DNA from 2 places in the Alkalihalophilus lindianensis genome. Region 1 is predicted to be linked to the other one. Evidence: riboswitches for the same ligand, from Rfam matches in the RefSeq annotation. Region 1 holds a riboswitch; the other holds the start of a gene.

Region 1 (7,853 bases):
CGAAACGGGCAAGTCCCCTTTCGCTAAATAAACCATTACATTTGACGCAGTACCTCCAGGGCAAGCTCCAACAAGGATTAAACCTACTGCAAGTTCAGGTGGAAGTTGCAGTAATATAGCTATTGCATAGGCAACAAGCGGCATGATTAAAAATTGCGCCACAACTCCAATCACGACTGGAATTGGCTTTTTCGCTATCACACTAAAGTCGACCGCCCTCATCGTCAGACCCATTCCAAACATAATCACACCAAGTAGCAGCGTGATATGAGGGGCAATCCACGTAAATAACTGTGGTACAGAGAACGCAACAAAACTACATAAAATGATAATAAGAGCAAAATACTTACTCATCCACAAACCAACTTTTTCAAGTGTTTGCATCCAACCCCTCCTTTTTAAATATTTCAATAATTCTAACTTCAATAGGGTTAGATTGCAACCTTAGTTTGATAACTCATCTTAATAAATTTGTAGTCGGACCTCCAGCCAACTCAAAAAAGCGTAGATATTCTTCACTTGTAATCTCACTCCCAAACCTCGCCATCATAAAATTATCTTGATAGGCCATCACGTCTGGTTCGTTGGTTAATACCTCTTCAAAGCCCCCTTTCATTAGGAGCTTTTGAAGAAGTTGCTTGTAGAGGCTACTATCCCCCTCTACTGATGATAAATCCCAATGCCAGCGGTACTCAAGCGAGATTAGGATGTCTTTTTCATAAGATCTCGCGCCAAGTATTTTTGTAAGTAATGCACTGGCTAGTCCTTGATTTCTTAAAGGAATAGCCACTTCAATTACGCCTAGAACTTTAATTTGAGCCATTTGCGACCAGCGCTCATCTGCCTCTGGTGGCAAAATCATTGTATACCCTAGGATTGTTTCCCCATCGAAAGCTAGTGCAAGATCAACATCTAAAGTTCGAAGTGCCCGAAGCATCGCTTGCTGCTGTTCGTTAGGCAATCTAAATTGTTTGAGACTCTTGTGAAAAGCCCCTTCCTGCAACACCTTTTCGACGAGGAAACGATCAGCCGTTATAGTGATTGTTCCCTTCTTAAAGTTCATCAAAGCCATTATCACTTGACACCTTGGCGTATTGACGAGATTTTTGTTCAAAGAAATCACTTTTAGCTGCATTTACATCCTCGTATGCTTTAATCCACTTCAAATTGTTCGTACGGTGCTGCGGAAAGATATGGTCATAGCCAAGCTGTTTTGCCCTTTTATTTGCAATGAACTTTAAATATGCTTCCATATCTGCAGGAGTCACCCCTTCAACCTGATCGCCAATAATGTATTTGAACCACTTTAACTCAAGCTCTGTTGCCTCTATCAAAGCCTCCTTAACAAAACACTCCATCTCTTCTGTTTTCAATTCAGGGTGTTCATGTTGTAGCTCCTTAAATAAGTTCGTAAACAAATAGACATGAAGCTGCTCATCACGGTTAATGTAGTTAATCATTGTAGAAGTAGAGACCATCTTTTGATGACGAGCTAAATTATAGAAGAAGGCAAAGCCAGAGTAGAAATTTACTCCTTCTAAAATGACATCATAGACGATAGATTTGGCTAACGTTTCAGGAGTGGGATTGTGAATAAATTCTTCGTAGCCATTTACGATAAATTCGTTTCGTTCCCTCAAGATCGGATCAGATTTCCAGTAATCAAAAATTTCATCTTGAGTTGATTTTGGAACAAGACTGGAGAGCACATACGAATAGCTCTGATTATGAACAACCTCTTGAAAAGACAACACACTCATTAAGGCAACAAGAGACGAGTCCGTTAAGTAATCAGCAACTTTTATTGAATAATCAGTTTGTACGCTATCTAAGAAAGCTAATAGACCAATAATTTTCTTGAATGATTCTTGTTCAGGCTCGGTCAGGTTTTTAAATTGCTTTGCATCATGAGTCATATTGATTTCAAATGGCGTCCAAAAATTTGCTAGCATATTTTTATAAAGGGGATATGCCCAACTAAAACGGACATCATCCCAATTTAGGACATTTGAGCTTTTTCCATTTACGATCGCCGTTGATGCATTAGGAGCTGTGGGATCATAGAGCTTTCTCTTTTCTAGATTCATTGATTCTCCTCCTCATAATTAGCTTGAACAACTTTCACATTCATCAACTGAGACTGATGTCGAACGTACATAGTAGGTTGTCTTCAACCCTTCTTTCCAAGCAAGCAAGTGAAGAGTAAGCAACTCTTTTGCTTTCACTGTACTTGGTACGTAGAGATTAAACGAGATGCCTTGATCAACGTGGCGTTGTCTCGCACCATTCTGTCTTATGCTCCACTTCTGGTCTAAGGCATGTGCAGGCTTGTAATACCATGTCGTTGTAGGATCAAGATCAGGTGCTACAACTGGAATACGATAATTTTTCTTTTCTTCGATGTAGTATTTTGAAAAGATCGGGTCGATGGAAGCTGTTGAGCCCGCGATCAGTGAAGTAGTCGCATTTGGTGCTACCGCCATCACATAACCATTTCTCATCCCATACCTAGATACTTTTGAGCGAACCTCTTTCCAATCCTCATTTTCATACCCACGCATTCTAAAATACTCTCCACTTTGCCAATCTGAGCCATCGTAATGAGGATACGCGCCTTTTTCTTGTGCTAACTGTGCACTCGCTTTTATGGCTGCTCTATTAATTCGCTCATACACACGATCTACTTCCTCAATAGCCTCATCACTTTCCCAGATAATGCCCTTTTTTGCTAGATGATGATGCCATCCATACGTACCTAATCCAATTGCTCGATACTTTTTATTTGTCTGCTCTGCTTGTTTAACTCCTATTTGGTTTAAATCAATCACATTATCTAGCATACGTACTTGAATTGTGACCACTCGCTCTACGACCTCATCCGCTAACACTGTCCCAAGTGAAAGTGAGCTTAAATTACATACGACATAGTCACCAGGCTTCTTTTTAATCGAAATCATATCTTCTTCTAGCTCTTCTTCAATGACCGTAGTTGCACTCATATTTTGCATGATCTCTGTGCATAGATTAGACCCGTAAATCATCCCTTTATGGCGATTAGGATTTAATCGGTTTGCCGTATCACGATAGAACATAAACGGGCTCCCTGTTTCTAATTGAGAAAGCATGATACGTTTCATAATCTCTATAGCAGGAACCTCTATCCGCGAGAGCTCAGAATTCGCTAAGCATTCAGCATACTTTTGTCGAAACTCCCCTTCGCCTCTTGCTTCATCATAGAAATCTTCCAAAGAATATCCCATCTTAATTCGAACCTCATGAGGGTCAAACAAAGACCAATTCTCTCGCTTCTCAACTGCTTCCATAAATACATCAGGAATCGTAACAGCTGTAAATAAGTCATGTGTTCGTTGACGTTCATCACCGTTATTTAACTTGGCATCTAAAAAAGCAAATATGTCCTTGTGCCAAACATCTAAGTACACAGCAATTGCCCCTTGACGTTGCCCTAACTGATCGACACTCACCGCAACATTGTTAAGCTGCTTCATCCAAGGAATGACTCCAGACGAGACATTCTTAAATCCTCTAATCGACGAGCCTTTTGCCCGGATCTTACCGAGATATATTCCAAGTCCACCACCATTTTTACTTACGGTTGCGGCATCTGTACAACTATCAAAAATAGAGCGAAGGTCATCATCGACTGTATCAATAAAACAACTCGAGAGCTGACCACCTACTTTACCAGCATTACAAAGTGTCGGTGTGGCAACTGTCATATATAAGTTAGACAACGCCCAATAGGCTTCTTTTACTAAATCAAGCCGCTTATCTTGCGGTTCTTCTACCATCAACATCATCGCAATGACCAACATACGCTCCTGTGGCAATTCGATAATTTGATCTTCAAAGTTCTTAGCTAAATAACGATCGGCTAATGTTTTAATCCCAATATATGTGAATTTTTCATCACGAGTTGGTTCTATCACAAGAGCTAGTAGATTTAGTTCCTCACTAGTATAGGAGTCCAGACGTTTGTCATAGATACCATTTTCTATTTGCTGTTTGAAATAGGCAGGGAAGCTTAATGGAAGAGAATCAACTTCCTCTCCTCGCCCTTTGGCAATATGCTCTTTCAAATCATTGATATAGCAAAATGACGCTACAAACGTCCAATCCGGTTGATCAACGGAGAGTTCATTTAATGCTGATAATGCGCGTTGCTGCCATGTTAATGTAGATGTTTCCTCTAACCACTCCTCTGTTACTAGATTCGGAAAACGTTGCTGTAATTGTGTATCTTGCTTGTTCATCATCTTTAATTCTTTCATTTCTCTCACTCCTCATCTCGATAACAAATAAAAAAACGCCCTACCCCTCAATTTGAGAGATAGGACGTAAAACGGCTTCGTTGGTCGTTGCAAACTAAACGAGCAGTAGACAGTCACTTAAAATAGCGCTTGTCTAGTCGCTGCCGTCTCACTTCTCATCCCCCGAAGATAGCTGACTAAGAAATGGTGGCAGGTCTCCTGACTTGTGCTTCACCTTACTTTGAGCCTTCCCGTATAAGCACCTATTAAGCACTCTTATACAGTGGTTGCCTCATTTCATCCACACTTACAGTTGCGGGGACAGTTCTGGATTCTCACCAGATTCCCTATTAAGCTGCTAAGCAGCACCAACATTTCGTAATACAATATATAGTTGAATAAAACTTCCAATGCTACGATATATTGAAATCGTACCGGAAATATAGCTGAGATGCAAGACTTTTCTTTCAATCAAATTTTTAAAAGCCCTGTTGCATATTAGCATCAAGGCTTTCATTCTTATTCCTTAATTTTAACGGCCGTACCATAAGCAATGATCTCTGCTGCAGACCCCATAACCGTCGATGATTGGAGACGCATTCCGACAATTGCATTTGCTCCTTTTTTCGTCGCCTCCTCTACCATGCGATGGATCGCAAGCTTTCTGGCTTCATCCATCATCTCGTTGTACCCTTTAATTTCACCACCGACAATTCCTTTAAGCCCCGCTGTAATATCACGGCCTATATGCTTCGTCTGAATCGTTCCCCCTTTTACGTAGCCAATCACTTCGATAATCTCAGATCCCGCAATTGAATCAGTAGTCACTATTTTCATAATCAATTTCCTCCTCTTTCTCCTTTTTTCGTTCCAGCATAAAAACGATTAACACTGCTAGAAAACTAGCTACATTTCCTCCAACCGCTAGTAGAGCCCATGTGATATTAATAAAAACAAAAAGAATGGTCAGCAGTTGAAAAAGGACAGCTAGACTGATAAGAACGAATTTCAAGCGCCTATACATAGTTCTTTAACCAATCTCTCATCGTCTTTGTTAGCTCTTTTGAGAGGGGCTTTGTTCCAGTCTTTTTATATGCCTTTTTAAGTTGAAGAATGGAATAATCCTCCTCTTGATCTCTAAGCATATGATTCATCCCTTGGATAATCTTCGCCTCTACCTGTCCCTCTACTAGCTTCTCTACTTCAAACACTCGCTCCGGTATCACTTGGAGATCTTTTGATCCTGTAATGGCAAGGATGGGACACTCGACTTTCTTCAATGACTCTCGCACATTAAATTGATAGTGCTCGCGAAACCATTTTGCATTTACTTTAACCCCTTGAAAACGAGCCGTTACAGCATCTGCCCTCATCATCTTTTCATCAAATTTCGGTCCCTGCTTTTCCACTCTTTCTACTACTTTAAATAGGTTCAGAAGTTTGCCCCTTATCCCCTCGATATCTTGTAAGCCTCTTACCATTTGATGGCGTTGATAGGAAAGGGCCTCAGCCATTGATTCAGATGCACCAGCGAGTAAGATTAACCCTGCTACCTTTTCATCTTCTATAACTGCTGGCGCAAGCATGGCTCCCTCACTGTGACCAACGATGAACACACGCTTTGGATCCACCTGTGGGTGTTTTTTCAAAAAAAGAAGCGCAGCCTTCGCATCCTCAACTAAATCCCACATCCCTGCTTCCATATAGCTTCCGGTCGACTTCCCCACTCCCCTTTTATCATAGCGAAGAGTGAGACATCCATTTCCCACAAAAAAAGTGGAAAGAGAATTATACAAATTAAAAACTTGCTTTCCTTTGCCATTCCCATTTCGATCAGCTGAACCTGATCCTGATAAGATCAGAACAGCCGGATAATGCGGTTGCCCTTTACTAGGTATGTCGATTGTTCCACTGATCGTGATCTCACCTTGTTCAATTGAAACTTCTTTTGAACTCATGACTCCGCCTCCGGTATCAAAATGGTTGCCAATGTTCTGGCACGTCTATTTTCATTCGGCTTCTTATCAACTGCTTCTTGAATCAACTGACCTACCTTTTCTCCAAACTCTAAAAGTTCCTCATCGCTTAAATGAAGCGTTGCTTGCCAAAAACCTAGCCCATCTTCTTTATATGATCGGGGTTCCGCACTCATGACATAACGTTCAAACTCTTTCAGTAAGTTCGCTTGGTACGTCATAAAATACTTTAAATACTCTTCAGGTGCAGTCTCTTTTATTTCTTCATCAGAGATAGTCAAATTATCGGTCACTACCGCATAGACCTTCTCGACCGTACCTCTAACTTTGTTCGTTTCCACTACATGAATAAGTCCAGCATCTAAAAGAAGCTTCAGGTGACGATACATCGTTGCTTGCGGCACATCCTCAAGATGATCGATCAGGTGTTGCACCGTTTGATTTGGTGTTTTAAGAAGCTCTTGAATAATTCTCATGCGGATTGGATGGAGCATGATATCAGCCTTTTTTCGGGACACGTCGTACCCTCCACTTTATTATTATCATTATATATAATGATAATAATATATTTGTATGTCCTTGTCTAGCTTACCCACCACTACCTCCAACAAAAAAGGCCCTGTCTACTCGACAGAGCCTCCCAATAAAAGTATTAGCTTGCTTTTTTCACTGAACCTGCTTTAGCAGCTTCGTAGAAATTATTGAAGTAATCATTCGTTTCAGCTACAATGACTTTCCACAGTAATAACAAAGCAATTAAGTTTGGAATCATCATTAAGGCATTCGCCATATCCGCAAAAGCCCATACAGTTGCAAGGTTTGCCACTGTACCAACACCACAAGCTGCGATATAAACAAGACGGTATCCTGCAATTCCTCTTGATCCAGCAAGATACTCAAAACATTTTTCCCCGTATACATACCAACCAACAATCGTCGAGAAACCGAAGAAAATAACAGAGAACGCGACAATGTATTCTCCTACAGCACCAAGTACTGAACCAAATGCTGCACTTGTTAATGCCCCACCTTCAAGAGACGGATCATGAGTGACACCTGAAAGTACGCCACCAGAAGGATCCCAGAAGCCTGTAATAAGAAGGGTCAGACCAGTCATCGTACAAACAATGATCGTTACAATAAATGTACCAGTCATGGCTACAAGTGCTTGTTTAACTGGGTGATCAGCACGTGCATTACCTGCAATTAATGCTGCTGTACCAAGACCTGCTTCATTAGAGAAGATCCCACGAGCAACCCCATTACGAATTGCTTCAGATACGACTACTCCAAGGAAACCACCAGCTGCAGCAACAGGATTAAAGGCATAATAGAAAATTAGTTCAAAAGCAGGAATGATCATATCGTAATTTAAAATAAGAATTAAGGTTGCACCGCCCATATAAAGGAAAGCCATAATCGGCACAAAGAAACTAGCAACTGTACTAATACGTTGAATTCCACCAAAAATAATGACACTTACGAGTACAATTAAAATTAAACCAGTTACCCAATTAGCCATACCGAAACTGCTGCTCGTTACATCAGCAATGGTATTAGATTGTACACTGTTTCCGATTCCTAAAGCGGCAAATGCACCGAATAC
Region 2 (7,853 bases), on a different contig from region 1:
TTAAGTGCGGGATCACTAACCCTACAAAGCCAATTGTCCCCGATACAGCAACCGCACCACCAGTTACAACGGTTGCCCCTAATAAAATCATTAGTTTACGTACTTTTAAGTTCACACCCAATTGACGAGCTGTTTCCTCTCCAAAAGCTAGAGCATTCAATTCATGACGATTAAAGAATAGTAGGATAAAGCCTATTACAAAACAAGGGAGGATCATCCATACATACGACCATCCTCTGAGCGCCACACTACCCATCAACCAATTAATAATCTGTCTCAATTCATCTCCTGTTAGAGAGATCATTAAAGAGATAAAAGCTCCTAAAAATGAACTGAATATAATACCTGCTAATATAATGGTCTCTGCAGACATGGACCGTTGAACGACTCTTGCAAAGCCAATAACTAAAAACAAAGTCAAGAATCCTGTTATGATACTAACAAATGGAAGAGTAAACCGGCCAACTAAAGGCAAGCTTAACCCAAAAAACAATACCACAACTGCTCCTACTGCTGCACCTGAAGAGACACCTAATGTGTATGGATCGGCTAATGGATTTTTTAAAAAACCTTGGAATGCTGCGCCTGCTACCGCTAAGCATGCCCCTACCATCATCGCAAGTAAGGTGCGAGGTAGTCTTATTTCCATTACGATGTTGATATGCATCGGGTCTAATTCTACACTTAAGGGAATATGTAAACCTTCTGTTAAGACAATTAAAATAACCGTAGAGAAGGGAAGCTCTACGCTTCCCTTTCCAATACTTATAATTAAAGCGAATGCACAAAAAAGTATAACTGAGGTATAAGCAATAACGTGATTATTCGCCAAATACCTCTGGATAAATGACTGACGCAAGTTCTTCTACTCCTTTTACAAGACGTGGGCCAGATCTCGTTACTTCATCTGATTGAACATCATAAATACGATCATTTACTACTGCTGTAACATCTTGCCAAGCTGCTCGATCCTTAATTTTCTCATCAGCATTTTCGACATAATAACCGTATGTTGTGATGATTACCTCAGGATCTAATGACACAACTTCCTCTTCTGTAAATTGTGGCCAGCCCTCTTCTGAGTTAGCTATGTTATTAGCATTGATCATTGAAAGCATTTCATCGATAAAGGTATTGCTTCCTGCTGTGTACAATTCATCAGAAACTTCTACCCATACGCTGACTTTTTCTTCTTCATTAATCTCAGAAGCCTTTTCTTCCACACCAGCAAAGCGTTCCTTCATTTCTTCTACTGTGTGTTCTGCTTGCTCGTCGGCACCAGATGCTTCTCCGATAAGAGTAATTGCCTCGTACACAGCATCAATGGAAGTCGCATCATTAATAACTACAACCGGAATACCAGCGGAACGAATTTGTTCTAATCCTTCTTCAGAACTATGGGCACTTGACTCATGTGATAAAACAAGGTCAGGCTGCAAAGATAACACTCGTTCTACATCAAATGTCATATCCCCAACACTCTCAACCTCAAGAACTTCCTCAGGGTAGTTATCCCAATCTGTTCTTCCTACTACATTGTCACCTTGATCAAGTGAATAAAGAGTTTCTGTAATGCTTGGAATCAATGAAATCATTCTCTCTGGCTTTTCATCAATTGTCACTTCATCCCCTAAAGCATCGGTTACGGTACGTGGAAAATCATCGGTTGCTGTACCATCGGCGCTGTCTTCATTTTCTTCCTCCGTTGTTGCTTCACCCTGTTCAATATTTGGTTCTACTTCCTCCGTACTTTCACTTTCTCCACATGCTGTGATGATTAATGCCATCATCATAGCTGCTAGTAACACATTCCACTTCTTAAACATACGACACTCTCCCAAATATATAATAGTACTTATTTTCTCTTTAGCTACTGTGTGGAACAAAAAAGTTCAGGAATCGATCAATACAAAAAAGCACTCCAAAACGAGGAGTGCTTACATAATAAAAGTAGTACTAAACTTACTCTAATATAATAATTACCTGAGTATGTTAGACCGCTTCCCCTTTTCCTCGAAGGTTTCACAACAAACGCCTAGGCAGGTCTCCTGACTCATGCTTTGCAATTGTTTCTCCTTCCCATCAAAGTGACAGTGGCGTAGTGAAACAATCTAGCATTTACAGTGGCGGGACCGTGTTGGAATTACACCAACTTCCCTATTATCACTCCCGATTATTGAGTGACCTAGATGTGCGCTATATGAGATTGTTAATAAGTATCTTTATTATACATGAATCCATACTATTCGACAGTATTTTTCGAGAATTTTTAGGGAATTGAAAAACCTTATAGACCTTATTACAACTTATTTTTATACCAGTTATATCTCGTTTTTTATCATCATGTTTTAATTTTTTAGAGTGTGGTATTCAATATAATACATTCTCAAAAAATACAGGAGGTACTGACCGTGAAAAATACAAACTATGCAACTCATGAGATCTTGGAAGTTCACGAGATCCTCACCATTAAATCTGCAAGCTCAGCTAAATCTTCTATGATGCAAGGGCTCGCCTCGGATAACAAGTTAAAAGAATTACTTGATAAGGATGCTAAAACATCTCAAAAAGCAATCGAAGAATTAAGCACTATTTTAAAGGAAGTAAAATAAGGGAGGCGTTAACTATGGCTAGTATTTTAGATAAAATTAATAATAAAGAATTAATAAACGATGAAGTAATTGCTACAGACCTCTTAGTAACTTCAAAAGCAGCTGTTAGAAGTTATGCTGTAGCAATTACTGAGACAGCTAGTCCAAAAGTTCATAAAATCTTAAAAAAGCAGTTAGATGAAGCTATTGATCTTCATCATCAAGTAGCCACATACATGATTGAAAATGAAATGTATCATGCTTATGACATTGAGGAGCAAGTAGACCATGATATGGAAAAAGCAGAATTAGCATTAAAGATGCCTACTAAAAAATAATTGAGTCTATAAAAAAGAGGCTGAGACAAAAGTACTTTAACTTATGGAAAAATCGAACATTACTGATGCGGTATATTTCATCCGCTCATTTAGCGCTTCGTTCGTATCCTGAGTTAAACCTCTTAGATATGTCCCAGCCTCTTTTTCTTTTTCTATTAATTTGTTAAAGTAGCTGCTTCTATCTGATTAAGTTCTTCTTCCCCCTTCACCAAAATGGTATCTCGATCTTTATATAACAGGACAGTTGCTAAGACAAAAGACAGTCCATCTGCAATCGGAAAGGCCATCCACACCCCACTTACTCCAAAGAAATGAGGCAGGATCAACACAAGAGGGATGAGGAATAAAATTTGTCTTGATAGTGACAAAATCAATGCTGGCTTCGGTTTCCCCAGTGCTTGATACAATCCTCCAGCTACCACTTGCACCCCTACTACAAAGAAACCTAAAAACATAATCCGCATCGCATCAACACCAGCATCAATGACAATTAGGTCTGAGGTGAAGACGCGCATGAAAATCCATGGGAAGATCATCATCAATATGAAAATACCAACCGATGAAATAATGACGACTTTTAGTGTTAACCATATTGTTTCTCGCATCCGTCCATATTGCTTCGCTCCGTAGTTGTACCCTACAATCGGCATCATGCCTTGCATCACGCCAATTATCGGCATGACGGTAAACATCAGAATTCGTTGTATAATTCCAAACACACCAACATATAAGTCGCTTCCGTATTGAATCAGCATCGTATTGATAGCAATCATCATAATACTCCCTGATGCTTGTTGTACAAATGCAGGTAGGCCGACTGATACCACTTCTTTTACAATACTCCATTTAATCATTAGATCACTCCACTTGAGTGTGAGTGAGCTTTTTCCTGTTAGATAATATCTTAAAATGACCACCGTGACTGCAGCTTGTGATATGACGGTAGCTACGGCCGCGCCTTGGACGCCCATATTTAATCCAAAGATAAAAATTGGATCTAAAATGATATTAATGACGGCTGGAATAATCATCGTCATCATCGCAAATTTAGCGTTTCCTTCTGATCTAACAATATTATTTGTCGCAAACGCAAAAGAAAAGAAAAATGTTCCTAGCATAATTGGAAACATGTACTCCACTGCATAAGGAAGAATTTCAGGACTTGCTCCAAATAAAATCAACATCTCTTCTAAAAAGGTAAAGGATGCTATCACACCAATAATACTGATTAAGAGGATGATTGAAATAATCGTTCCAAACACTTGGTTGGCTTCATTATCTCGCTTTTCTCCTAAACGCCTTGAAATAACCGAAGCTCCTCCGATCCCCATTGCTGCTGACACGGCCATAATAATCATCATGACAGGAAAAGCAATCGTAACACCCGCAACTGCATCGATTCCTACTCCATAAGAAATAAAGATCGTATCGACTACATTATATAAAGCCATCACAAACATCCCAATCATGGCCGGGACTGACAAATCTCGTAAAAGCTTTGGAATGGATTCCGTACCTAGCTTCTCACTTTGTTTCTTATGTTCCATTATTATTCTTCCTCTCGTCTATCCTCTTTCTTCAGTGACTCGCATTGAATATTTCCTTCTACTTTTTTTAACCACGATAAAAGCAAGGCTTTTTCTTCATCTGAAAAGCCAATCATTAAGTTTGATTCAAAATGATTCATTTCCTCCCAAAGCTCTCCTTCGATCGCTTCTCCCTTGCTCGTTAGATGAATATACTTTGCACGCTTATCGACATCACTATTTACTTTTTTAATAAAATCTTTTTTCAATAGCGAATCAATGACGCCATTCATTGTCGAGCCTTTAACAAATAACCTTTTTTGAAGTTCAACTTGAGTTTGAGCTCCATAATAGGCTAGTAAATAGAGTACTCTTGCTTGAGCTACAGTTAACTCAAACTCTGCTAACTTTTGGTTATATTGATTATGAATTTGATGAGCTACCAGACCAATATGATAGCCAATTCTATTATCCAGTTGCCTCAACGACATTAGTTAGCCTCCTAATCAAAAATTCCTTTATTATTGTATCAACTCAAAATAATTTAATCAATTTAAATGATTTACCACAAGAATACTATTAGGATACTAATCATTTATCGACTAAAAAGATGGCAGCAACCAATTGGTTACTGCCATCTAATAAATGTTTCAGATGAAACAAGATTTATCGGGATATTTCGTCTTCGTCGGTTAACAAGGAAGGAAGAAAGAAGGAAAATGTCGTACCTTCATCCATTTTGCTATGAACTGAAATTTGTCCTTTATGGGCATCGACAATATTTTTTGCAATTGCAAGCCCTAAGCCTGTACCCCCACGACCACGAGTCCGTGCTTTATCAGCCTTATAGAAACGTTCAAATACATATGGCAAATCCTCTTCCGGTATACCAGAACCTGTATCAATAACATCCAATTTGATACCTTGTTCAAATGGTCTTACCTTCAATGTTACTTTCCCATTTTCACTTGTGTGCCTAATAGCATTATGGATGAGATTAGTAAGAACCTGTTCGATTCGATCAGGATCAAATGCGACCTGCTGATCATCTCCTTTAATGTCTAACACTAACGTTACACCTTGCTCTTTTGCATAACCTTGAAACTTACGCACAATTCGATCTGTAAAAGCCCGCTGATCTACATTTTCTTTATGAAGCTCTATATGACCAGCTTCCATTCTAGCTAAATCAAGTAGTTCGTTGACAAGACGCCCCATACGTAATGATTCATCATAAATAATTTTAGCAAACTCTTTTTTATCTTCCTCAGAACCCGCTATGTCATCAATAATGGCTTCACTGTATCCTTGTAACATGGAAACCGGAGTACGCAATTCGTGAGACACATTCGCAATAAAATCTTTACGTAATTTATCATGGCGACGTTCTTCCGTCATATCACGAATAACAGCCACAGCTCCCCGTACATACTCTCTATCGTAGAGCGGTGTCATTAAAATAGCCCAGCTTCTACCTTGAACATCAATTTCAATCATTTGTTCTTTTTCGACTGAAACGACTCTTTGAAAAAGTTGTTGAACCGCTTGTGGTAATTCAGAGGCATCTTCAGTAACACCTTGTTCATAAAACCACGACTGCATAAATCGCTCAGCTGGAGGATTTGTGACAACAAGCTTACCTTTACGGTCTAACGTAATAACTCCATCTGCCATACTTACTAGAATTCTAGAAAGTTGCTCTTTTTCTTGATTAAGAGCATGAATATTCCGGTTTAATTCACGTCCCATTCGATTAAAAGCCATCGCCAGTTGACCGATTTCATCGTGGGTTAGAATAGGCACCTTGGTTTTAAACTCACCTTGCGCAACTTCTAGAGCAACTTGTCTCATTTTCCGAAGAGGTGCTGTAATTCTAGTCGATAAGAAAAAAGTAAAAATAGTCGTTAATACAATGGCAATTCCTGCTGAAAAATAAACTATTCTCTTCGTTTCATTTGACGTTTCTTCTATTGCAGACAATGATTGGTATAAAAAAACAGCACTATTCTCTAGTTCTGTTGGTTGAAGTGGGACTCCTACAACCATCATTTCTGTACGACTGAGTTCTCCGTCTTCTTGAAAAGGAAAGTCACCTTCCGTTGCAACTACTTGCTCCCCGTTAAAAACTTCACTCAATGTTGGATTAGCCATAAATAGTTGCGCATAAATGTCATCATTAGCGGCATTATTCGTTCCCCAAACCTTCGTTCCCTCCACAAAAATGAGCGCATGTGTTTCAAAGGATGAACCATATTGAGAGATTGTTCTAAGCGCATCGTCTTGTTCATCGTACCCATCAAAAATTGCGGCAATCATATTGGCATGATTCACTAGTTGTGATTCTGCTTCGTTCACATGAAAACGTTCAAATGATTGAAGAAGCAAGACCATCAAAATCGTTAAAACAACCGAAACAAGTAATAATATCGTAAACCATAGCTTCCCTACTACGCTTCGCCACAACATTATTCTTTCTGTGCCTCAAACTTGTATCCAACTCCCCATACAGTTGAAATCATTGCCGCTGCTTCAGGAGAAATACGGTTTAATTTTTCACGCAATCTTTTAATATGAGTGTCAACTGTTCTAAGATCTCCGAAGAAATCATAATTCCATACATCTTTTAACAGTTGTTCACGTGAAAAGACCTTATCCGGAGATTGTGCTAAGTAATGAAGCAATTCATACTCTTTAGGTGTTAAACTAATTTCATCACCATCAACAGATACGCGGTGAGCATCATTATCAATTGTTAAATGTTGAAAGACAAGAACATCTTTAGTTTGAGTATCCGTTTGTAAAAATTTCGTTGTAGAAGAGCGTCGTAAAAGAGCTTTTACCCGTAATACTACTTCTCGGGGGCTAAATGGCTTAACTATATAATCGTCTGTTCCGACTTCAAATCCTTGTACTCGATTTGCTTCTTCTCCTTTAGCTGTTAACATCATCACTGGGGTCGCTTTTGTCTTACGCAATTCTTGGCATACTTCAATCCCGTCCATACCAGGCATCATAATATCAAGCAAGATCAGGTCATAATCCACCTCAAGCGCCAAGCTTAAAGCTTGTTCACCATTCTCAGCTTCTTCCACTTCATATTGCTCTCTTTCCAAATACATCTTCAGGAGCCTGCGAATACGATCCTCATCATCAACTACTAAAATCTTTGCTTCTTTTTCCATATGTATGAAACCTCCTATTATGTAAATAAGATTCATTCCTTTAAGTGTAGCATGACCAATGATAAAAAATAAAATATCATGTTTTAAATAAGTAAACATAAAGAAAGACCCTCGCAAATCAACGAGGGTCTAAATCGCTTATGCGTATGAATGCAAGCCTGCAATGACCAAGTTAACGAAAACGAGGTTAAACATAATAATTGCAAATCCAATCAC

What was found. A riboswitch is a leader RNA that binds a small molecule or an ion and turns the genes downstream of it on or off. The one in region 1 is predicted to bind cobalamin.
Region 2: it holds a riboswitch for cobalamin, as region 1 does, so the genes downstream of both, RYX56_RS03295 (ABC transporter substrate-binding protein) here and RYX56_RS15125 (ribonucleoside-diphosphate reductase subunit alpha) in region 1, are expected to answer to the same signal.

Annotation. Positions count from the first base shown of each region.
Region 1 covers NZ_JAWJBA010000005.1:30,219-38,071, reverse strand. The annotation lists gene RYX56_RS15140 (bile acid:sodium symporter family protein) at 1-384, opposite strand, end outside; gene RYX56_RS15135 (hypothetical protein) at 458-1,072, opposite strand; gene RYX56_RS15130 (ribonucleotide-diphosphate reductase subunit beta) at 1,053-2,087, opposite strand; gene RYX56_RS15125 (ribonucleoside-diphosphate reductase subunit alpha) at 2,106-4,277, opposite strand; cobalamin riboswitch at 4,464-4,659, opposite strand; gene RYX56_RS15120 (YbjQ family protein) at 4,791-5,108, opposite strand; gene RYX56_RS15115 (hypothetical protein) at 5,089-5,283, opposite strand; gene RYX56_RS15110 (alpha/beta hydrolase family protein) at 5,288-6,229, opposite strand; gene RYX56_RS15105 (helix-turn-helix domain-containing protein) at 6,226-6,765, opposite strand; gene RYX56_RS15100 (alanine/glycine:cation symporter family protein) at 6,900-7,853, opposite strand, start outside.
Region 2 covers NZ_JAWJBA010000001.1:583,120-590,972, reverse strand. The annotation lists gene RYX56_RS03300 (FecCD family ABC transporter permease) at 1-859, opposite strand, end outside; gene RYX56_RS03295 (ABC transporter substrate-binding protein) at 822-1,826, opposite strand; cobalamin riboswitch at 2,022-2,204, opposite strand; gene RYX56_RS03290 (hypothetical protein) at 2,412-2,612, shown strand; gene RYX56_RS03285 (spore coat protein) at 2,627-2,929, shown strand; gene RYX56_RS03280 (MATE family efflux transporter) at 3,085-4,476, opposite strand; gene RYX56_RS03275 (MarR family winged helix-turn-helix transcriptional regulator) at 4,479-4,946, opposite strand; gene RYX56_RS03270 (ATP-binding protein) at 5,122-6,921, opposite strand; gene RYX56_RS03265 (response regulator) at 6,921-7,637, opposite strand; gene ccsB (c-type cytochrome biogenesis protein CcsB) at 7,776-7,853, opposite strand, start outside.